One region of the Candidatus Pantoea rara genome, then DNA from elsewhere that is predicted to be linked to it. Evidence: predicted binding sites of a transcription regulator. Region 1 holds the regulator's gene; each other region holds the start of a gene.

Region 1 (7,499 bases):
CAGCGCCGAGGAGCGGAACGAAAGATAACTGCGCAGTGCCGGTAACAGCGGCAGACGACGCTGACGGTCCGCCATGAGATCGCGCTGATACAGGGGTTTCTGCGTGCGCAGAACCCGCGCAATGCGGTTGAAGTGGTAAAGACAGAAGTTACCCACCGGATTGTCGGGATGCTGATGCGCGATCTTCTCCAGCGCGCCGAGCTGTTTATCCATCGCAAAGCGGTCGGGTAGCTGGTGATAAAGGATGTTATCCGCCAGCACCCGCAGCCGGGCTGAAATGGTTTTGGCATTCCAGCGGATCACCGCTTCCGCATGGCTCTGTTCGACCAGCTTCTGCACTTCTTCCGGCCGATGCAGGCTGACCGAGATATGTTCCTGCAGATCCAGCGCGACCTGAAAGGCGCGCGTCAGCCGTTTATGGCTGTGATCGCGACTTGCCGACAGCATATGCATCTGCTGATAACAGGTGTTAATCAGATCGACCACTTTTTGCTGACGGGCCAGCAGCGGTGGCAGTGCCTTTTCCGGGTCGGTCAGCTGCGTCAGCAGGGTATATTTGGCGTCGCAGTAGTTAGCCAGCTCGCGGTAGATTAGGCTCAGGCTCTCGCGCATCGGCTGCTCTTTCCACAGCCAGAACCAGAACCAGTTGAACAGCCCGTACCACAGCGTGCCGCCGATATAGAGCAGCGGGGGAACATAGATTGGCATGCGGCCAATCAGGCTCAGGGTAAAGATGGCGGCAATCAGGGTGCCGGGCAGCAGACGAGCATGCAGCGGGCTGATCTCGCCGGTAACGCCGAGCAATAAGGGCATGGCAAACAGGATCAGCGGCAGCGGAATAGCATGCAGGGTAAGCCACTGCATCAGAAAGCTGCCGAGGGCAAACAGGCTGCCGCCAACGATCAGGCGTTTGAAGAAGCGTTTATGCGGGGTATCCAGACCGGCGATGTTGCAGCAGGCGGGCACTAATGAGAACAGGAGACCTTTTTGCAGGTCGCCAGCCAGCCAGCCCAGCGCCACCGGCAGACAGAGCACCAGCGTTTGCCGCAAGGCGTAGTTAACTTCAGGATGGTAAATAATTCGACGCCACATCGGCCCAACACAAACAATAACGGCGTGATGTTGCCATCACGCCGTGGGTGACAGGAATTAGCGGGTGCCGTAAACGACGATGGTTTTGCCGTGTGCGGAGATCAGGTTCTGATCTTCCAGCATCTTCAAAATACGGCCCACGGTTTCACGTGAACAACCAACAATCTGGCCAATTTCCTGACGCGTGATTTTGATTTGCATGCCGTCGGGATGCGTCATGGCATCTGGCTGCTTCGCCAGGTTGAGCAGGGTCTGTGCAATGCGTCCGGTGACGTCGAGGAAAGCGAGGTTACCCACTTTTTCAGACGTGACCTGCAGGCGACGCGCCATCTGCGATGAGAGTCGCATCAGGATGTCAGGGTTAACCTGGATCAGCTGACGGAATTTCTTGTAAGAAATCTCCGCCACTTCGCACGCACTTTTCGCACGCACCCAGGCGCTGCGCTCCTGGCCTTCTTCGAACAGGCCAAGCTCACCAATAAAATCGCCCTGATTCAGGTAGGAAAGAATCATCTCTTTGCCTTCTTCATCTTTAATCAGAACCGCGACGGAACCTTTAACGATGTAGTAAAGCGTTTCTGCTTTTTCACCTTGGTGAATCAGCGTACTTTTGGATGGATACTTGTGAATATGGCAATGGGACAGGAACCATTCGAGTGTAGGGTCTGTTTGCGGTTTGCCGAGAACCATTCGCTATTATCCTCTGTTGTAATCGTGCCCAAAATACAGGGGGCAGTTTTCCCTGTCAGGCGGTGAAAGCTTCAAGCGTTTCCATTTCAGGAAATTATTCGGGCCGCATCAGGCGCAGTGCGCATCATCCTTCCCGGCTTCGCCATCGGGTGACGAAAAATATTTTCAGCACTGTTTGTAGCACAGCTTTTGCCGACTGTCTTCTGTTGTCTCGCTTCAGCTATAGGCGGATTTCTCTGGATTGCTGTTTACCAGGCGAAAGCGTACTCTGGCGAGAAAACAGCGTATTCCGGAGCAAAAATCATGCAGGCAAGAGTGAAATGGGTAGAAGGGCTGACATTCCTCGGAGAATCCTCATCCGGCCATCAGATACTGATGGATGGAAATTCGGGTGATAAAGCGCCCAGCCCAATGGAGATGGTGCTGATGGCGGCCGGCGGATGCAGCGCGATTGACGTGGTTTCAATTCTGCAAAAAGGCCGCAACGATGTGGCTGATTGTGAAGTAAAACTGACCTCAGAACGTCGTGAAGAGGCGCCGCGAATCTTTACGCACATCAACCTGCATTTTATCGTGAGTGGTAAAGGGCTCCAGGATAAAGCGGTCTCACGCGCGGTGGATCTTTCTGCTGAAAAATATTGTTCGGTGGCCATTATGCTGGGTAAAGGTGTGACGATTACCCATAGCTATGAAGTCATTGAGCTGTAACAGGCTGAGGGGCCGTTAAAGTCACGGGCAAAATCTGAGCCAGCCCGGTGTCAGGCGGCTCCCTGCGTGTGGAACGTACGTGTTGCTGTCAGATTCACCCTGATCAGGTCCAGTCACTCGGCTGAGAAGCCATGACTGGCCTTTTATTCAATCCGTTTGCCTTCCATCAGTCGCTTCACCAGCGGACCCATGATCAACTCCATCGCCAGACCCATTTTGCCGCCGGGCACTACCAGCGTATTGATGTGCGAGATAAACGAACCCTGCAGCATCGCCAAAAGGTAGGGGAAGTCGATATCTTCCAGCGCCTGAAAGTGAATCACCACAAAGCTCTCATCCAGTGACGGAATGGCGCGGGCAGCGAATGGGTTTGAGGTATCGACAGTCGGGACGCGTTGAAAGTTGAGGTGAGTGCGTGAGAACTGTGGCGTGATGAAATTGATGTAATCTTCCATCGAGCGCACCACGGAATCCATCACCGCTTCGCGTGAATGACCGCGCTCGCCGGTGTCGCGCACCAGCTTCTGAATCCACTCCAGATTAACAATCGGCACCACGCCCACCAGCAGATCGACCTGTTCCGCCACGTTGTGCTGCGCCGTCACCACGCCGCCATGCAGGCCTTCATAAAAGAGAATGTCGGTGTTCTGCGGCAGCGGCTGCCAGGGCGTAAAGGTGCCGGGCACCTGATTCCACGGCACGGCTTCATCGTAGGTGTGCAGATATTTACGTGATTGGCCCTGTCCGCTTTGACCATACTCTTTAAAGCTCTGCTCCAGCAGACCAAAGTCATTGGCTTCCGGGCCGAAGTAGCTGACATGACGTCCTAAATCGCGCGCCTTACGAATTGCCATATCCATTTCCGGGCGGGTAAAGCGGTGAAAGCTGTCACCTTCCAGTTCGGCCGCATGGAGATCGAGCTGCTGAAAGATTTTGCGAAACGCGAGGCTGGTGGTGGTGGTTCCTGCGCCGCTGGAACCGGTCACCGCGATAATGGGATGACGTGCAGACATAGAAAAGCTCCCTGTGAGGTCGGGCGATGAGCATTGTTATCATGAAATGATGCCGGGTGCATCAGCCGCGAAATTCTTTGCGTGGCATGATGTTGACCGATTCATGCAGTTCCGACCACACCAGCACCACTTCACCGGTTTCCAGCTGGCGTCGCACATCAGCTACTTTGTCCAGCAGGCTGCGTTCCTGCTCGCCGTAGTCTGTGCCTTCGCGTAGTACAAAGGTTTCAATCAGATTTTCAAGGGTCTCTGGTGAGACCTGTTGCCAGGGAATAATCACGTGATCAGTTATCCAGAAAAGGGGCGATCCACTGCGGGATGCGCTGTTCCAGCCACATTTCAGGCTGGCGTAACGTCCCGCCGACAAAACCTACGTGGCCGCCGTGGGGGGTCAGTTGATAAGTAATAGTGGCAGATAATTGGCTGCTGTGCGGGATCACTTCATCACTCATAAAGGGATCATCTTTGGCGTGGATGATCAGCAGCGGTTTCTCTGTGTGCTTCAGCCAGGGCATAGCGCTGGCGCGATGATAGTAATCTGCTGCATCAACAAAACCGTGGGCGCGGGCGGTAATCGCATCATCAAAATCGCGCAGTCGCCGCAGCGCTTTGAGTTGCGTCAGATTGACCGGCAGCGTGTCCGGCCAGGCATGCAGTTTGCGGCGGGCATTCTTCTTGAGCTGCGCCAGCAAGTAGTACTGATAGAAACGTGAGAAGCCGCGTTCCAGTTTCACGCTGCACGGTTCCAGCAGCAGCGGAGCGGAGACAATCACGGCCGCATCCACCTCAGCGGCTGTGCCCTGCTGGCCCAGCAGGCAGCCCAGCATGTTGCCGCCCAGTGAGAAACCGACGGCGGCGGTGGGAACGTGACCCCAGCGGCTGCGCAGCCAGTGCAGGAAGAAGCGGGCATCTTCAGTTTCGCCGGAGTGGTAGATGCGGTTCAGCCGGTTAGGTTCGCCGCTACAGCCGCGAAAATGCATCACCACTGCCAGCCAGCCGCGCGCGCGGCATACCGCCATCAGGCCATGAATATAGGGGCTGTGAAAGCTGCCCTCCAGGCCATGAAACAGGACAACGCGCGGTTTATGCTTTGCCAGCTGCGGATCTTCGCTCCATGCGAGATCAATGAAGTCGCCATCCGGCAGATCGAGGCGCTGCCAGTGAGGATCGACCGTGATACGGCGACGCAACAGGCGCGGCAGCATTGTCTGCAGGTGCGCGTTGCGCAGACTGTCAGGTGGCGTGAAGTGCTCGTTTTCCGGTCCGGTAAATTTCATGTGGTAAAAGCTTGTCTGTTCCATATCACACTGTTAGCTTCGATAAGTTTTTTCTTGCAGGGTAAGGAGTACCCGATTGCCATGGAACTGAGTCTTTTCTTATCAATGTTGGGATTTCTTTGGGTCGCGGCCATTACGCCAGGTCCCAATAATATGTTACTCACCGCCTCGGGCGCTAATTTTGGCTTTCTGCGCACTATTCCGCTGATGATCGGCATCATGATCGGCATGCAGGTGATGCTGCTGATGGTGGCTTTTGGCGTAGGCGGTCTGATCCTGCTCTATCCATCGCTGCATCTGGTACTGAAGATCGCCGGTAGCCTCTATCTGCTCTGGCTGGCGTGGAAGATAGCGACGTCCAGTTATGAAAAGCTGGAAACTGACCAGGCGCCGGATGCGCCGATGCCGTTCTGGCAGGGTGGGTTGCTGCAGCTGATCAATCCCAAGGCCTGGCTGATGGCGCTGGGTGCGGTCGCCAGCTTCAGTCTGGCCGGTGATGCATATCGCCATTCGGTCATGGCGATAAGCGTCGGCATGTTTCTGGTTAATCTGGTCTCGGGCGTGATCTGGATGGGATTTGGCGCGATGATCGGCCGCATCCTGCGCAGCCGACGCGCCTGGAAAATCTTTAACCTCGCCATGGGGCTGCTGACTGCGGCCTGCGTGCTGTTAATCTGGCACTGAGTTAACTGGATGCGCGTTCGACGCGCGTCCAGGGCAGCACCTCACGAATCACTGGCGCGTTCGGATTACGAATCTTCTGCAGCAGCAGCTGCACACTGCGCGCGCCCAGTTGGTTCATCGGTTGCTCGATGGTGGTCAGTGGCGGATTGAGGCTGCGGGTAAACGACACACCATCAAACCCGACCACCGCCAGATCTTCCGGCACGCGCAGACCCGCTTCCAGCGCCGCATGCACCACGCCCACCGCCAGCACGTCTGACACCGCAAACACTGCGTCCGGCGGTTCCGGTAGCGCCATGAGTTCTCTCAGTGCCTGGCTGCCCGCCTCACAGGAGATCTCGTAGGTATAGGAGATGCCGGACCATGCATATCCCAGCTCCTCAATTGCCTGCCGGTAACCCTTTTCCCGATGATGTGAGTACAGGTAACGCATATCGCCATTGACCAGCCCGATGCGTTTACGCCCTTTCCCGGCGAGATAATGGACGGTGTCGCGGGCTGCCTCCTGGTGATCAATGCTGACTGAGGAAGCGGGGATATCCGGATCAAATTCACAGCACTGCACCCAGGGCGCACCGGCGATCAGCGCCTGTAAATCCGGTAAGCCTGAAGCAGCATCCATGGTAATAACGCCATCCACCACTTTCCCGGTCAACAGGGAGAGATAGGCGGCTTCACGCTGAAGCTTCGAGGCGGAGTTGCAGAGCAGGATGTGATAACCGTGCAGTTCTGCTTCGGCCTCAATGCCCTGCACCACGCGTGAACAGAAGGGATTAGTGATATCCGATATCAGCACCAGCAGCATGTGGCTTTGCGCCGTGCGCAACTGACGCGCCAGTAAGTTGGGCTGATAGTCGCAGGCAGAGATGGCCGCCAGAACTTTCTCACGCGTATCGGGCTTTACGCCGGGATGCGCGTTGAGAACCCGCGATACTGTGGCTTTGGAAACGCCAGCCAGCTGAGCGACTTTCTCGATCGACATCGGATTCAGAGACCTTAACAGGCAATCATTGGGAACGCATATGAATAGCACAGGCACAATGTGAGCGCCTGACATTTTTGCTTACTTTAGCTATTTTCAGCATTTGCGATTTTCAGCTTAGTTTTGCAGATAGTGATCTAAGAACTTATTTCTATTAGGGATAATTTTTAATTCCTTTGTGAAACTATCGCGCGCAGAGACACTGCCTCTACGATTAAAAGGGTGGGGTAGTGATCATGGCAGCAACACGTTTAACTTTCTTAGCCGCAGCGCTGGCGCTGATGGCATTTCGGGCTGATGCAGTCAATGTCACTGTCGCGTACCAGACCTCTGCCGAACCGGCGAAAGTGGCACAGGCTGATAACAGTTTTGCCAAAGAGAGCGGGGCCAGCGTCGACTGGCGTAAGTTTGACAGCGGTGCAGGCGTATTACGCGCGCTGGCGTCCGGCGACGTCCAGATTGGTAACATCGGTTCCAGCCCGTTAGCGGTCGCGGCGGCGCAGAAGCTGCCAATTGAAGCCTTTTTACTTGCCTCTCAGCTGGGCAACTCTGAAGCGCTGGTAGTGAAGAAGAACATCACCACACCCAAAGATCTTATCGGCAAGCGCATCGCAGTGCCGTTCATCTCTACTACCCATTACAGCCTGTTGGCTGCACTGAAGCACTGGGGCATTCAACCGTCGCAGGTACAGCTGGTTAATCTGCAGCCGGCTGCGATTATCGCGGCCTGGCAGCGTGGCGACATTGATGGCGCTTACGTCTGGGCGCCTGCGGTGAATGAACTGGAAAAACAGGGCAAGGTGCTGACCGACTCAGCGGAAGTGGGGAGCTGGGGATCGCCGACGCTGGATGTCTGGGTGGTTCGTAAAGATTTCGCTGAGCAGCATCCGGAGATCGTGACCGCCTTTGCCCGCAGCGCGCTTGATGCGCAGCAGGCCTACCTTAACAGTCCCGACGGCTGGCTGAAGCAGCCTGATAACCTTAGCAAACTCTCTCGCCTCAGCGGGGTGCCGGAAGCGCAGGTGCCGGATCTGGTGAAGGGCAATACCTACC
Region 2 (7,499 bases), 1.6 Mb from region 1:
CAGCAACGCCAGCATTATTCCCAGCAGCATACCGACATAACGGCTGGCGACCCCGGTCATCTGAATCACGCCATTGTTCTGCGCGAAAGTGGTGTTAGGAAAGGCGGAAAAGACCGCGGCCAGCACGCAACTCAGGCCATCGGCGACAATACCGCCCTGCAGCCGCTGCTGAAAAGGCTGGCCCGTGATCGGCTGCCGGGAAATCAGGCAGTTGGCGGTAAGATCGCCAACCGCTTCAATCACCGCGATGACGGATACCAGCGCAATCGGCAGAAAGATAGTCCAGTCAAAGGCGAAGCCAAACCGGAAGAAGGCAGGCAGCACCAGCCAGTTGCTCTCCGGCGCGACGTGCAGTTGTAAATGGCCGGTTAAGGCCGCCGCAACACATCCCACCGTGATGCCAGCCACTACTGCCACCAGCCGCGCCCAGCGGTTGCGTGAACGGTTCAGGGCCACAATCACCAGCAGCGTCAGCGCACCCAGCGCCAGGTTCTCCGGCGAGCCAAAATCGGTCGCGTTGTGACCGCCAGCCCAGTCGGTGATGCTGACTTTAATCAGGCTGATGCCAATCAGGGTGATCACCGTACCGGTCACTACCGGCGTCAGTACGTTGCGCAGCGAACCGACGCAGCGACTGATCAGTACCGGAATCAGCGCCGCCACCAGGTTGCAGCCAAACAGCATCGCCATAATCTCTTCCGGCGAACCGCCGCGCCCTTTCACCATGAGGCCACCGGACAGGATCACGCCCAGAAAGGCGAAGCTGGTTCCCTGCAGGCAGATCATCCCCGCCCCGATGCCATGAAAGCGTCTGGCCTGCATAAAGGTGCCTAAGCCGGAAACAAAAAGCGACATACTGATCAGATAAGGAAGCCAGGCCTGCAGGCCCAGCACTGAACCAATGATCAGCGGTGGTGTGATGATGCCCACCACACTGGCGAGCAGATGTTGCAGCGCGGCGAAAAATGCCGGGACGGGACCAATGCGGGCTTCGAGCCCATATAACAAACCTTTCTCGTGCGAATGCGACATGGAAGTACTCCGGCTCTGTGTGATAAGCGGAGTTAATGCATTTTCTGCGCCATGACGTCACCTTTTCGTGTGATGCAGGCCAGGTTATTAAATGTTAAGTGGAAATTTTTAAAGAGAGCCAGTGGTCAGCCTGAAACTTTAGACTCACCACCGACCTGGATGACTTGGTTTGTTTCATATTCAGGCGATCTTTGCACTCGCAGCGTGCAGCGTGTCAGGCTCCAGCAGGGAAATATCGATGTAAGGCGTGAGATCGCGCTGCTCTGCACGCGGCAGATAAGGCAATTCACCCAGCAGCGGCGCCCCGATTTTTTCTTGCAGAATTTCAATAATGTCGCTGTATTGTGCCAGGCCCGGATTGATGCGATTCGCTACCCAGCCGACCAGCGGCAGCCCATCCCGTGCTATCGCCTCTACTGTGAGCAGAGCGTGACTGATACAGCCTGACTGGATGCCAACCACCAGCACCACCGGCAGTTGCTGCTCAACAACCCAGCATGAGAGCGGGCGTCCGTCGTTCATCAGGCTGCGCCAGCCACCCGTTCCCTCCACTACCACGCGATCGACCTGCTGCACCAGGCTGGTTAAGCCACGGGTCAGCAAGCCATAATCGATATTCTGGCCCGGATGGGTGCAGATCTCCTCCTCCTGAAAGACCAGCGGGTTGATCGCCTCATAGGCCAGATCGACAGAGGAAGCGCTTTGCAGAACCTGTGCATCTTTGTTACGCAGGCCATCAGCGGTTTTGACCGCACAGCGCGCAACGGGCTTGTAGCCGGCGGCACTGCATCCAGTCTGAATAAAACTTTGTAACAGGGCGCGTGACACCACCGTTTTGCCCACTGCGGTATCGGTGCCGGTAACAAATAGTCTGTTCACTCAACTTCTCCTCTCAAACCGTCGCGGTTAATCGGTGATTAACCTTGCTGCGAACCGGCATTTTAAAGAATGGAGAATGTGAGCGGATTGCGTTAGCGCAAGTTCAGGTCTGCTTAACCTTGCAACAGTTTCACTAACAGATGTCCGTTATACAGCGCGTCTTTGATCAGCGCGGCCCCCCCCAGCGTTCCCGGCTCGCTAAATTCAGTGGGTGCCAGCTGGATACTCGCGCTGTAGGCAGGGAGTGACTGCTGCAGAATGGTATTGCTCACAGCAGGAAAGAGCACATCAGCGGCGGCATTAAGAGGGGAACCGATAAGAATGTGTTGTGGATTGAAGATATTGACCATCATCGCCAGAATCCGTCCAACGTGATGACCGACGCTGGCGATGGTGTCGCGCGCCAGGCGATCGCCGGACTGCGCGGCCACGCACAGTGACGCCAGCGTCAGGGGCTGATTGTTGAGCAGGCTGTCGGGCTGGGCAGGCAGACGCTGTGCCGCAAGCGCCAGCAGGCTGCCGGTGCTGGCGACCGTCTCCAGACAACCATGATTTCCGCAGTAGCATTGCTGACCGTAAGGGTCGATCTGGGTATGGCCGATTTCGACCAGCGCCCTGCCACTTTTATGCAGCAGCTGACCGCCACTGATGACACCAGCGCCCACGGTTTCATCAATGACAATCTGAATCACATCCTGGGCACCGCGTGAGGCACCAAACAGCGACTCCGCCAGCGTCCAGGCTGAAATGTCGTGCTGTACAAACACCGGTAAGCCGGTTCGCGCCGCCAGTGTATCGCCCAGCGGCATATCGCGCACTTCATAACCCGGCAAACGATGCACCACGCCGGAGGCGGCGTTAATCAGCCCAGGCAGAGTGATAGCAATCGCCGTAAGGCGTTCCAGCTTCTTTTGATGACGGATAAAAAAGGCATCAACCTGTTCAATCAGTGCAGTGAGTAGCGGCTGCGCAGATTCATCAGGCAGCGGCAGGCTGTCTTCAACCAGCGACCGACTGCTGAGATCGCGCAGCGTAAAGGTCATCGCGCCGCGGTGCAGGCGGATCGCCAGATAGTGCCAGGCGTCGGTATCCAGTATCAGGCCAATCGCCGGACGGCCACGACTGCCGGGATCCTGATATTCAGTCTCCTGTACCAGATGCGCGTCCAGCATTTCACGCACAATTTTGGTGATGCTGGCCGGGGCGAGCTGGGCACGACGGGAAAGTTCGATACGCGAAATGGGACCGTGACGGTCAATTAATCGATAAACGACACCTGCATTGGTCTGCTTGATCTGGTCAATGTGGCCAGGTTGACTGTCCGGATTCACAACCCTGCTCCCGGTTATTTTCGCGCTTCTAAATAAACATGCGCCATGGTGAGGCAGATCAGGCGACAGCGTCAAATATTTGATTAGAAATGTGATTTATCGCACATATTGATGCGCTGAGACGGGCGCTTCAGGGCCGATTTTCCCGCAACAACGCCATCATGTTCTCCATCTGGGCATTCATCTCGCGTCCGGCTGACCAGACCAGCCACAACTCTGAAATGGCATCCTCTTCCATTAATGGCAACCAGACCAGATCGGCCAGCCGTGCACGCCGAAATGAGGCAGGCAGAATAGAAACGCCCAGACCGGTTGCCACCAGCCCAAGGATGGTCATCGCCTCACCCACTTCCTGGGTGATGTAGGGCTTTATGTGATAGCGGTGCAGCAGCGCCAGAATATCGCTGTAGAGCGCGGTTCCGCCCTGAGGATCGAAAAAGACAAAGGGTTCAGATGCCAGGGCAGTTACAGAGATTTTGTCGGCGTCAGCCAGCGGATGCGCCTTATGCACCACGGCATAGAGCGGCTCGCTCAATAGTAGTTGATGCCGCAGATCGGCTGGCAGCGGCGTGTTGCGCATTACGCCGAGATCAAGCCGACCATCGTGCAACGGTGCCAGTTGCTGGCGGGTGTTGATCTCCTGCATATGAATATGCACCTGCGGCCAGCGCTGACGAAAGCGGAACAGCGCATCGGAAACCACGGCGGTAAACGGAGCAGACGAGGTAAAGCCGATCCGCAGCTCTCCCTCTTCGCCCCGGTGCAAACGGGCAGCGCGATCGGCGGCCTGCTCAACCTGCAACAGAATCGCGCGGGAATCGCTCAGCAACTGATGCCCGGCAGCGGTAAGTTGCACGCTGCGGTTGTTGCGATTAAACAGCTTTGCGCCGGTTTCCGCTTCCAGTTGAATAATCTGCTGGCTGAGCGGGGGCTGAGAGATATTCAGGCGCTGGGCTGCCCGCCCGAAATGCAACTCTTCGGCGACCGCCACAAAGTAGCGAAGATGACGCAGCTCGATATTCATATGTTAAACATCTCATTTGAGATTATTAATATATTAGACATCATAATGCCGCTTTCCTAAGCTGACGACAGGTTTTCTGACATAGAGGAAGATGTGTGAGTCGCTCAATTCAGGCAACAGTGGATGATGAAGCGGTGCCTGCTGCGCCAGAGTCCACTGCCGCTTCAGGTTATATCCGCCGGGGAACGCCCAAATTTATGCGTGTGACGCTGGCCCTTTTCTCCGCCGGACTGGCAACCTTTGCCCTGCTCTACTGTGTGCAGCCCATTCTGCCGGTGCTGTCACAGCAGTTTGGTGTCTCTCCGGCGACCAGCAGCCTGTCGCTCTCCATTTCTACCGGCCTGATGGCGCTGGGCCTGCTGGTTACCGGTCCGCTCTCTGATGCCATCGGGCGTAAATCGGTGATGGTGACCGCCCTGATGCTCGCCGCTATCTGTACACTCCTCTCGGCTACGATGACCAGCTGGCACGGCATTCTGATCATGCGTGGGCTGATGGGCCTGTCGCTCAGCGGCGTTGCGGCGGTGGGCATGACCTATCTTAGTGAAGAGATGGATGCGCGAGTCGTCGCCTTTTCGATGGGGCTGTATATCAGCGGTAACTCCATAGGCGGAATGAGCGGGCGTCTGCTGAGCGGCGTCCTGACCGACCTCTTCTCATGGCGGATCGCCGTGGCGGTGATTGGCTGTTTTTCGCTGGCCTCCGCGCTGATGTTCTGGAAGATCCTGCCAGCATCGCGTCATTTCAGGCCCATTACGCTGCGTCCTCGTAATCTGTTGATTAACTTCCGGCTGCACTGGCGCGATCCGGGCCTGCCGTGGCTGTTTGCCGAAGGCTTCCTGCTGATGGGCGCCTTCGTCACCCTGTTCAACTACATTGGCTATCGCTTACTGGACGCGCCCTGGCATCTCAGTCAGGCGGTGGTAGGGTTGTTATCGGTTGTCTACCTGACGGGCTCCTGGAGTTCGCCTAAAGCAGGCGCGCTGACCAGCCGGCTGGGGCGTGGACCGGTAATGCTGGGCGCAACCGCCATCATGCTGCTGGGCTTGCTGGCTACAGCCTTTAACTCCCTCTGGCTGATCCTGCCGGGGATGATGCTGTTCACCGCCGGTTTTTTTGCTGCTCATGCGGTTGCCAGCGGCTGGATTGGTCCGCGTGCTCGCCGTGCTCGCGGACAGGCCTCTTCACTCTATCTGTTCAGCTACTACGTGGGTTCCAGCGTAGCGGGCACGCTGGGCGGGGTGTTCTGGCATAACTTTGGCTGGCGCGGGATTACGCTGTTTATCAGCTTCCTGTTGATTCTGGCGCTGGCCGTAGCGTGGCGTCTGCACAGTAAAAAACTCTGACACCCCCTCTTTCGCCAGGCCTCAGCGGGCCTGGCGGCGCATCATGCTGAACGCTTCATTCAGATCCACAACAAACAAAGCGCCTGTTTCCCGCTATAATTCTTTTTATTGTAATAATTCATCTGCTTTGCCTTTTAACACGGCAACAAGGAACGCCTGTGGCTCTCTACTATTACGTCAATAAACAATCGGGATATAACGATAATCATGTTGTTCATGCGGCGGGTTGCTCCCATCTTCCGGACATAGATAACAGGCTGTTTCTGGGTAGTTTTTACCACGTGAACGCCGCCATTTTGCAGGCGAAAAAATATTATGCGGGTGCAATCGGTTGTGAAAACTGTTGTCCGCTCAATAACACCGAACAGCAGGCCGCTCAGCTCAGTGTGGCCCTGAAGCACACCCCGCCTTCGCGTTAATCCCATCGGACAGCCCAGTGGTAAAACGCTTCCCGCTGCGCTGTCTCAATAGTCTCAATACTTTCTGCTTAAAGACACATCCCTGCTGCAAATCAATCCTGCATATCATCGCGATCAATAACCTCTGCCTATCGCGCTGTAATCAGGTGATAAAAAAATTCAGCATTAAAAGACGTTTATAAGCTTTCTCTTCCCGGTTTATTTACTACAATAGCGGTTAATTTGTGACGCAGGTCACTTTCGCTGGGTGTTTCTGCCACATCCAAATTCGCTTTTCTGACTGACTTGACTCCTCATGCAATCAACAACTGTTTCACGTAAAACTGCCTGGCTACGCGTGGTATTGCTGGCTATCGCTGCCTTTGTGTTCAATACCACCGAATTTGTGCCGGTTGGCCTGCTATCCGATATCGCGGCGGACTTTTCCATGCCAACGGCGGATGTCGGGATCATGCTGACCATCTACGCCTGGGTGGTCGCACTACTCTCACTGCCGCTGATGCTGCTGACCCGTAATATTGAGCGACGACTGTTGCTGGGCGTGCTGTTCCTGATCTTTATCGTCAGCCATGTCCTTTCAACCGTAGCCTGGGATTTCCGGTCGCTGATGGTGTCCCGCGTAGGCATCGCCCTGTCTCACGCGGTGTTCTGGTCGATCACCGCCTCCCTGGCGATTCGCGTTGCACCAGCCGGTAAGAAAACGCAGGCACTGAGTATGCTGGCGACGGGTACCGCGCTGGCGATGGTGCTGGGTGTGCCGATTGGTCGCGTAGTCGGTCAGTATCTGGGCTGGCGTACCACCTTCGGCGCGATTGGCCTTTCGGCGCTGGTGCTGATGATTATGCTGGTGCGGATCCTGCCGCGTCTGCCGAGTGAGCATACCGGCTCGCTGAGCAGTGTGCCGATGCTGTTTCGCCGTCCTGCGCTGGTCAGCATGTATTTGCTGGTGACGCTGGTGGTGACCGCGCATTACACCGCTTACAGCTATATCGAACCGTTCATGCAGAACGTCGCCCATTCCAGTGGCAACTTCACGACCCTGCTGCTGCTGCTGTTTGGCTCAGCCGGTATTGTGGGCAGCGTGCTGTTCAGTACCCTCGGCAATAAATTCCCCTCCGGGCTGCTAATAGCTGCCATTGCATTGATCACGTTGTGCATGGGATTACTGATTTTTGCTGCCGTCCGACCTGCCGCTATTTCAACGCTGTGCGTTGTCTGGGGCATGGCGATGATGATGATCGGACTGGGAATGCAGGTGCGGGTGTTATCGCTGGCACCGGATGCCACAGATGTGGCGATGTCGCTGATGTCCGGCATTTACAATATCGGTATTGGCGCGGGCGCGCTGCTGGGCAATCAGGTCAGTCTGCATCTGAGCATGGCGGAAGTCGGGAACGTCGGCGGGATGATTGGTCTGGTGGCGTTACTCTGGTGTGTTTACATCTTCCGTCGCTATCCCCAGTTGCGG
Region 3 (7,499 bases), 430 kb from region 1:
AAGTGGTGAAGTCGGCCGACTGATTGCCTTTGTGCACCTGCTGCACCAGACGATTCATTCGGGCAATCTGCTGGCCTTTCACCTGCGGAATCGCCTCCACCAGCGTCTGATAGATGGTGTTACCGCCGGGCGCTTCACCGACGCCGGTGTGACCGGCACTATCGGTGAGCACCACGATGTTGCGGGTAAAGCAGGCGTTGTGCGCACCGCCAATATTGAGCAGCATGCTGTCGTAACCGGCGACCGGGATCACCTGCATCTCAGTAATCACCGGTGAACTTTGCGTATTCATGATGCGTCCTTACCGGGCCAGGTTTTCAGTTCGACACGTTTGATATCGCCAGCAATGACCAGGAAGCTGAATGCCGCGACAAAGGCATGAATGCCGACATAGACCAGCGCGCCTTCAAAAGAGCCACTCGTGGCAATGATGTAGCCGATGGCGATAGGGGTCACGATGCCGGAGAAGTTACCGAACATGTTAAACAAACCACCGCTCAGGCCGCTGATCTCTTTCGGCGCAGTATCTGCCATCACCGCCCAGCCCAGTGCACCGATGCCTTTACCAAAGAACGCCAGTGCCATAAAGAACACCACCAACCATTCGGTATCGGTGTAGTTACACATCACCATTGAAATAGAGAGCAGCATACCGAGTACGATCGGTGTTTTACGGGCGATATTCAGCGAGCCGGTTTTACGCATCAGCCAGTCGGAGATCACGCCGCCCAGTACACCGCCGAGGAAGCCGCACACCGCCGGAATCGAAGCAATAAAGCCCGCTTTGAGAATCGACATGCCGCGCGCCTGCACCAGATAAACCGGGAACCAGGTAATAAAGAAATAGGTTAAGGCGTTAACACAGTATTGACCGAGGTAGATACCCAGCATCATGCGTGACGTCAGCAGCTGCTTGATCTGGAACCACTTCTCGCTCCAGCTCACTTTGCGGCTATCCTTTTTCACATCCATATTGATCAGCGCACCGCCCTGCTCCATGTACTCCAGTTCAGCCTTGTTCACGCCAGGATGATCGGTAGGATCGTGGATCACTTTCAGCCAGATAAAGCTGAGGATGATGCCCAGGCCGCCCATGAACCAGAATACATGCGCCCAGCCCACGGATGAGACCAGCCAGCCCATGATCGGTGCGAAAATGACGGTAGCGAAGTATTGTGCTGAGTTGAAGATCGCCACGGCCGTGCCACGCTCCTGCGCCGGAAACCAGGCCGCGACAATGCGGCTATTACCAGGGAAAGATGGCGCTTCGGCCAGCCCCACCAGGAAACGCAGGATAAACAGCGACATGATAATGCCGAAGCCGCTGAACAGATCGACGAATCCCTGCAGAAAGGTAAACAGCGACCAGGTGAAGATGCTCCAGAAGTAGACGCGTTTTGAGCCGAAGCGATCGAGCAACCAGCCGCCCGGAATCTGACCAATAACGTACGCCCATGAGAAGGCAGAGAAGATATAGCCCAGTCCGACCGAATCAAGGCCGATATCTTTGGACATCGCCGAACCGGCGATCGAGATGGTAGCGCGGTCACCGTAGTTGAATGAGGTGACGATAAATAACATCACCACAATCCAGTAACGGGCATTGGTGCGTTTCTGCACCGTTTCCGCGGTCTGGCTAAAACTATTCATGATGCACTCCTGAAATATAGCGTGAGCTACATTCGCTCTGACTGCATACACATCGCGTTGGGTATCAGAGAGAAGTTGGGTTAAACACGGCGATCTTGTTGTTTTGGCAAACCTTTATTTATTCATCCAGCTGCAGACAGACGCGGCCGTAACAGGCCACTTCAACCTCTGCGGATGAGTAATACGTCGTGACAGATAACCTGACTTTGGCTAACGGAACCCAGTATAAGAACAGGGTTTAGCGATCACATTGGCGAATCGCCCTGGAATAATCGCGTTATTGAATTGAATGTCTGGCGGATGCACAAAAGCCTGCGGCGTGGCTCACGAAAGTGGCAAATACCCGTTCGAAAACCGTCCCAAATGACGCTCTCCCGCATTGTTTGTGAGGCTCTTCACTTGCTTTTGGATAACCGACCCAAAACAGCGAGCTGAATCACCTTAATGGTGGTCATTTGCACAATGCGCCATTTACCTCGCCTCCCTATACTGAAGCTGGCAAACAAGCGTGTGACAGGTCAGAACATTACAACGTGCCGCACAAGTACGGTACGACAGACAGGAAGGTGAGCGATGAACCCCAATAAAGATGAACAACCGCTCTATATCAAAGTCCATGAGCACGACAATGTGGCGATTGTGGTCAACAGCCTGGGTCTGCCAGCCGGCACGCAGTTTGCGGATGGCCTGACCCTGACAGAGCATGTGCCGCAGGGCCACAAAGTGGCACTGAGCGCGATTAACCAGGGTGCAGAGATCGTGCGTTATGGCGAAGTCATAGGCTTCGCATTACGGGACATTGCCCATGGTAGCTGGATTGATGAATCCCTGGTGGCGCTGCCGGAAGCCCCTCCACTGGAGAGTCTGCCGTTAGCCACGCAGGTTCCCCCTGATTTGCCGCCACTGGAGGGCTATACCTTTGAAGGTTACCGTAATGCGGATGGCAGCGTAGGTACGCGTAATCTGCTTGGCATCACCACCAGCGTCCACTGCGTGGCCGGTGTGGTGGATCATGTCGTGCAGATCATTGAACGGGATTTACTGCCGCGCTATCCGAATGTCGATGGTGTGGTCGCCCTGAACCACCTTTATGGCTGTGGTGTGGCGATCAACGCACCGGCCGCAGTCGTGCCGATTCGCACCATTCATAACCTGGCACTGAATGCGAATTTCGGCGGCGAAGTGATGATCGTCAGCCTTGGCTGTGAAAAGTTACAGCCAGAACGTCTGCTGACCGGCACGCCCGACGTGCAGGCGATTTCGCTGGACGATCATGACATCGTGCGTTTGCAGGATGAAAAGCTGGTGGGTTTCGGTGCGATGGTGAATGAGATCCTGCAGGTGGCGGAACGTCATCTCCAGCGGCTCAATCAGCGCCAGCGCGAAACCTGCTCCGCGGCAGAACTGATTGTCGGTATGCAGTGTGGGGGCAGCGATGCGTTTTCGGGCGTGACGGCTAATCCGGCAGTGGGCTTCGCCTCTGACCTGCTGGTGCGCTGCGGTGCTACCGTAATGTTCTCGGAAGTGACTGAAGTGCGTGATGCGATTCACCTGCTGACACCGCGGGTGATTAATCAGGAAGTGGGTAAGCGCTTGCTGGAGGAGATGGCCTGGTATGACAATTACCTCGACCAGGGCCAGACCGATCGCAGCGCTAACCCGTCTCCAGGCAATAAAAAAGGCGGACTGGCCAACGTGGTAGAAAAGGCACTGGGATCGATCGCCAAATCGGGACGCAGCGCCATTGTCGAAGTGCTTTCACCTGGCCAGCGGCCCACGCGGCGTGGATTAATTTATGCGGCGACGCCCGCCAGCGATTTTGTCTGCGGTACGCAGCAGCTGGCGTCCGGCATCACGCTGCAGGTGTTCACCACGGGCCGGGGTACGCCTTACGGTCTGGCTGCGATTCCGGTGATCAAGATGGCGACACGCAATGCGCTGGCAGAGCGCTGGCACGATCTCATGGACATCAATGCCGGGACTATAGCTACCGGTGAAGAGAGTATTGAGCAGGTGGGCTGGCGACTGTTTGAGTTGATTCTGGACATTGCCAGTGGCAGGAAGCAGACCTGGTCCGATCGCTGGGGCATCCGTAATCAGCTGGCGGTGTTTAACCCGGCACCTGTTACGTGATATCGCGATGTACGCCAGGCTTATCTGTATGCTACTAAAGCAGAGATAAGCCTGGCGTCGCTATCAGAGCTGTGCGCCCCAGGCTTCAACCCAGGGAGAAGTGACTGCTTCAGGCTCAGGGTTTTCAGTGGCATCAACCAGTAATACCTCACCGACCCGCTGTGCGCCCTGTTCCTGCAGCAGCGCATCAAAGGCTTTGCCCGCGCCACAAAAATGGTCATAACTGCTGTCACCCAGCGCAATCACGCCATAGCGCAGCGTGGGCTGATGACCCAGCTTATCTTTAACCGCATGGAACAGACCTGAAATCGTGTCGGGAAAATCGCCCTGTCCGGTGGTTGACGTGACGACCAGCGCCACGTCGCTGGCATAGTTCTGCCAGTCAGCCAGCGTCGGATCATCAAACACGGTGACGCTGTGCCCCTGTTGCTGCAGTAACGGCTCCGCTTCTTCCGCCACCAGCAATGCATTGCCATATACCGTACCTACAAAAATGCCAATCTTTGCCATCTGCTTTCTCCCTTATTCTGAAACGTTATCCTGTCCTGGCGCTGCGTCAAACTCAACCCGCGGCACCTCAGGGATCTGATCCTGCCAGCCAAACTGATTCATCAGATTTTGCCAGACGCCATCCAGTCCTGCACGGATCAGCAAAGGTTCACCGGTCACCGGATGGGTCAATGCCAGGCTGCTGGCGTGCAGCATCAGTCGGTTAGCGCCGAAATGTTCGGCGGCACCCCGGTTCTGACGCAGATCACCGTGCGCCGAATCACCAATAATCGGATGACGCAGGTGTGACATATGGCGACGCAGCTGATGCTTGCGACCGGTTTTAGGGGCCATTTCAACCAGGCTGTAACGCGACGTGGGATAACGGCCAATGCCGACCGGCATCTCAACGGTGGCCAGTGACTGATAATCGGTGACGGCGGGCTGCGCGATACGCGCTTCCGTGGCATGCTTATCAGCAATTTTATCCAGCTCTTCCACCAGCGGATAATCAAGCGTCCCGCTGCTCTCCAGCCAGCCGCGTACCACGGCGTGGTAGCTTTTCTGCATCTGGTGCTGTTCAAACTGCAGGGAAAGCAGACGTCCGACTTCACTCGAAAGCCCCATCAGCAGCACGCCTGACGTGGGTTTGTCCAGTCGATGCGCGGTAAAGACATGCTGTCCGATCTGATCACGAACCGTCTGCATCACAAACACCGTTTCGTGGCGATCCAGCCAGCTGCGATGAACCAGCCAGCCGCTAGGCTTGTTGACGGCAACCAGCCACTCATCCTGATAAAGTATTTCCAGCATCAGTGGGCAGCATCCGTGAGCAACGCATCCAGCTGACGCAGGGTCAGCAGTAGCGGTGCAATACCGGGCTGATCAGGCACCAGAGCAATCTCGTAATAGGGGGCAACGGCAAAGTTTTGCGGCAGCGGGTGCTTCGCGGCAATCAGGGCATGCATCCGGGGGATTAAGACCCATTGCAGCCACTGCAGTGGCTCCAGCGTATCCAGACAAAAAGGTTCCCGGCTCTCGAGCGCGCCCTCGGCCGGAGGGGTACTTTGCCAGAGATGGTTCTCACGCATCACCGCTTCCAGTTGCTCCAGCCGTTGCGTAATCAATTGTTCAGGCGTCATGCGCCACCTCCAGCGAGCAGTGAAAAATGGGCGGCAAGCATATCACTTGTTGGCACAGGCACAAAAAAAGGGAGCACTGTATAAACAGTGCTCCCGGTTCGTTTGCAGCCATCCTGCTACATTTTTGCTCCCTGCTCTTCCATGACAACTTGTCCAGTGCGAACTCCTGTCGCGCATCGTCCTGATGTATCCTTAGCATCCTGGCCCACCACCTCTTCTGAGGGGTTCTCATTCTCCATCCTGGAGGTGTCCCTTACTCAACCCTGAGTGATCCTGTTTCGTCCTGAAACCTTCCGTGTGCCGTAAGCTCCGTTACGTTCCTGCCTCATGGCTTATCATCATCCTGACGATATCTGTTTCCTGAGCGTCCTGCAGTGCGAAACATTTTGACAGAACTCGTTACGTGCACAAGGTACTCACAGCAGAACTTTACGAAATGTGCTGCGCAAATTAGGATAAACGCCATTAAGTTTATGATTCACAATATTTTTACATCCTGGCCTTCCAGATGTCTCAACTGTTATATGGCGATCTCTCACAGCAGATGTAAGAGATGTCTTACAAGGTAAGCAGCAAATCACTGCAAATCAGATGATAACCGGTTGTAATGACTTAAGAAATATCTCAAGACTTTCGGCTAATACGCTGTGCTGTTTGCGGCCAGGCTGCTCCAGAATGATTTCGCCACTGAGATTGGAAAGCGAGATGATCTCCTCTTCTGAATCCGTCGTGGCAATAAACAGCGTAGGCGACTGTTTCAGGCGGCGCTGCATCACCAGATGCCCAATCAGATTCTCCTGTAACCGCAGGAAATCCTCTTCACTCCACACCTGCAACAGTGTCAGCTGATTCTCACCAAAACGAGCCTGCATATCCCCGGCAAACTGCGTGGTATAGAAATCCGTGATCGAAGGCTGGAGCTGGATATCGATTGCCCGCTCAATCGCATCCAGTGTCGGTGGCAGACTAAACGGCTGCGGTTGCCAGACGACACGCTGATCGCGTTCCTCCAGTGTACAGGGCGAGGGGACGCCATAAAGATCGCTGCTGGCTGGCCCATGTCCTGCCTCCTGAAGCCAGTGCTGGCAGTATCGGGTGGTGAAGTCGCGCAACGTGGCGGCAGTTTGCTGCATCATTCTTATTCTCACTTCTGATGGGTTACACTTACCCACTTTGATTAATTTTGGTGGTAACCGCAATGACTACGCACGAACAGGATCAGGCACTCAGTAACCTGACGCTGGGTAAACCCACAGCCTATCACGATCAATATGACAACAGCCTACTGCAGTCGGTGCCTCGCAGCCTGAACCGTGAACCGCTTGGCCTGTTTCCCGACAGCCTGCCCTTTACCGGCAGCGATATCTGGACCCTGTATGAACTCTCGTGGCTTAACAGTAAAGGTCTGCCTCAGGTTGCCGTTGGCGAAGTGGTGCTGGATGCGCAGAGCCGAAATCTTATCGAGTCGAAAAGCTTCAAGCTATACCTGAACAGCTTCAACCAGACCCGCTTTGCCGACTGGGGCGAGGTCCGGCAGACGCTGGAGCGGGATCTGAGTGCCTGTGCAGAAGGTGATGTCCGGGTCGCGCTGTTCCGTCTTAATGAAATAGAGGGTCAGCCTATCGGTCACTTTGAGGGTTACTGCATTGATGAGCAGGATATCGCCATCGAGGATTATCGCTTCAATGCTGATTATCTGGCGGATGCCACAGGCAGCGAAATTGTTTCAGAGACGCTGGTCAGTCATCTGCTCAAGTCAAACTGCCTCATTACCAATCAGCCTGACTGGGGCTCGGTGATGATCCGCTATACAGGCCCGCGTATCGACCGTGAAGCGCTGCTGCGCTATCTGGTCTCATTCCGCCAGCACAACGAATTTCACGAGCAGTGTGTCGAGCGGATCTTTAATGATGTGATGCGTTTCTGTCATCCGGAAGCGCTCACGGTTTATGCACGCTATACACGTCGTGGCGGGCTGGATATCAACCCATGGCGCACCAATGTGCCCTTCTCTCCCGGTTTTTCACGCCTGGTTCGTCAGTAGTTTGCGAGACTTCTCGCAGGCTGCGTGCAGGAAGCGCAGTT

What was found. Region 1 encodes CRP, which controls carbon source genes, mostly activating them, when cyclic AMP is high. Its sites were predicted from a motif close to ATGTGANNNNNNTCACAT; they were not measured.
Region 2: mlc (sugar metabolism global transcriptional regulator Mlc) is a predicted target of CRP. The motif match lies at 3,332-3,349, and genes of this name have one in related genera.
Region 3: garD (galactarate dehydratase) is a predicted target of CRP. The motif match lies at 2,034-2,051, and genes of this name have one in related genera.

Annotation. Positions count from the first base shown of each region.
Region 1 covers NZ_CP194942.1:419,635-427,133, forward strand. The annotation lists gene ACR8BF_RS01925 (YccS/YhfK family putative transporter) at 1-1,092, opposite strand, end outside; gene crp (cAMP-activated global transcriptional regulator CRP) at 1,150-1,782, opposite strand; gene ACR8BF_RS01935 (OsmC family protein) at 2,086-2,490, shown strand; gene ACR8BF_RS01940 (phosphoribulokinase) at 2,634-3,503, opposite strand; gene ACR8BF_RS01945 (YheU family protein) at 3,565-3,783, opposite strand; gene ACR8BF_RS01950 (hydrolase) at 3,788-4,804, opposite strand; gene ACR8BF_RS01955 (LysE family translocator) at 4,862-5,464, shown strand; gene ACR8BF_RS01960 (LacI family DNA-binding transcriptional regulator) at 5,466-6,446, opposite strand; gene tauA (taurine ABC transporter substrate-binding protein) at 6,683-7,499, shown strand, end outside.
Region 2 covers NZ_CP194942.1:2,003,283-2,010,781, reverse strand. The annotation lists gene ACR8BF_RS09445 (nucleobase:cation symporter-2 family protein) at 1-1,032, opposite strand, end outside; gene bioD (dethiobiotin synthase) at 1,213-1,911, opposite strand; gene mlc (sugar metabolism global transcriptional regulator Mlc) at 2,025-3,242, opposite strand; gene ACR8BF_RS09430 (LysR family transcriptional regulator) at 3,373-4,266, opposite strand; gene ACR8BF_RS09425 (MFS transporter) at 4,362-5,612, shown strand; gene ACR8BF_RS09420 (hypothetical protein) at 5,771-6,031, shown strand; gene ACR8BF_RS09415 (sugar transporter) at 6,327-7,499, shown strand, end outside.
Region 3 covers NZ_CP194942.1:851,716-859,214, reverse strand. The annotation lists gene ACR8BF_RS04185 (enolase C-terminal domain-like protein) at 1-292, opposite strand, end outside; gene ACR8BF_RS04180 (MFS transporter) at 289-1,650, opposite strand; gene garD (galactarate dehydratase) at 2,224-3,783, shown strand; gene ACR8BF_RS04170 (flavodoxin) at 3,847-4,293, opposite strand; gene truC (tRNA pseudouridine(65) synthase TruC) at 4,306-5,085, opposite strand; gene ACR8BF_RS04160 (YqcC family protein) at 5,085-5,414, opposite strand; gene syd (SecY-interacting protein) at 6,002-6,550, opposite strand; gene queF (NADPH-dependent 7-cyano-7-deazaguanine reductase QueF) at 6,613-7,458, shown strand.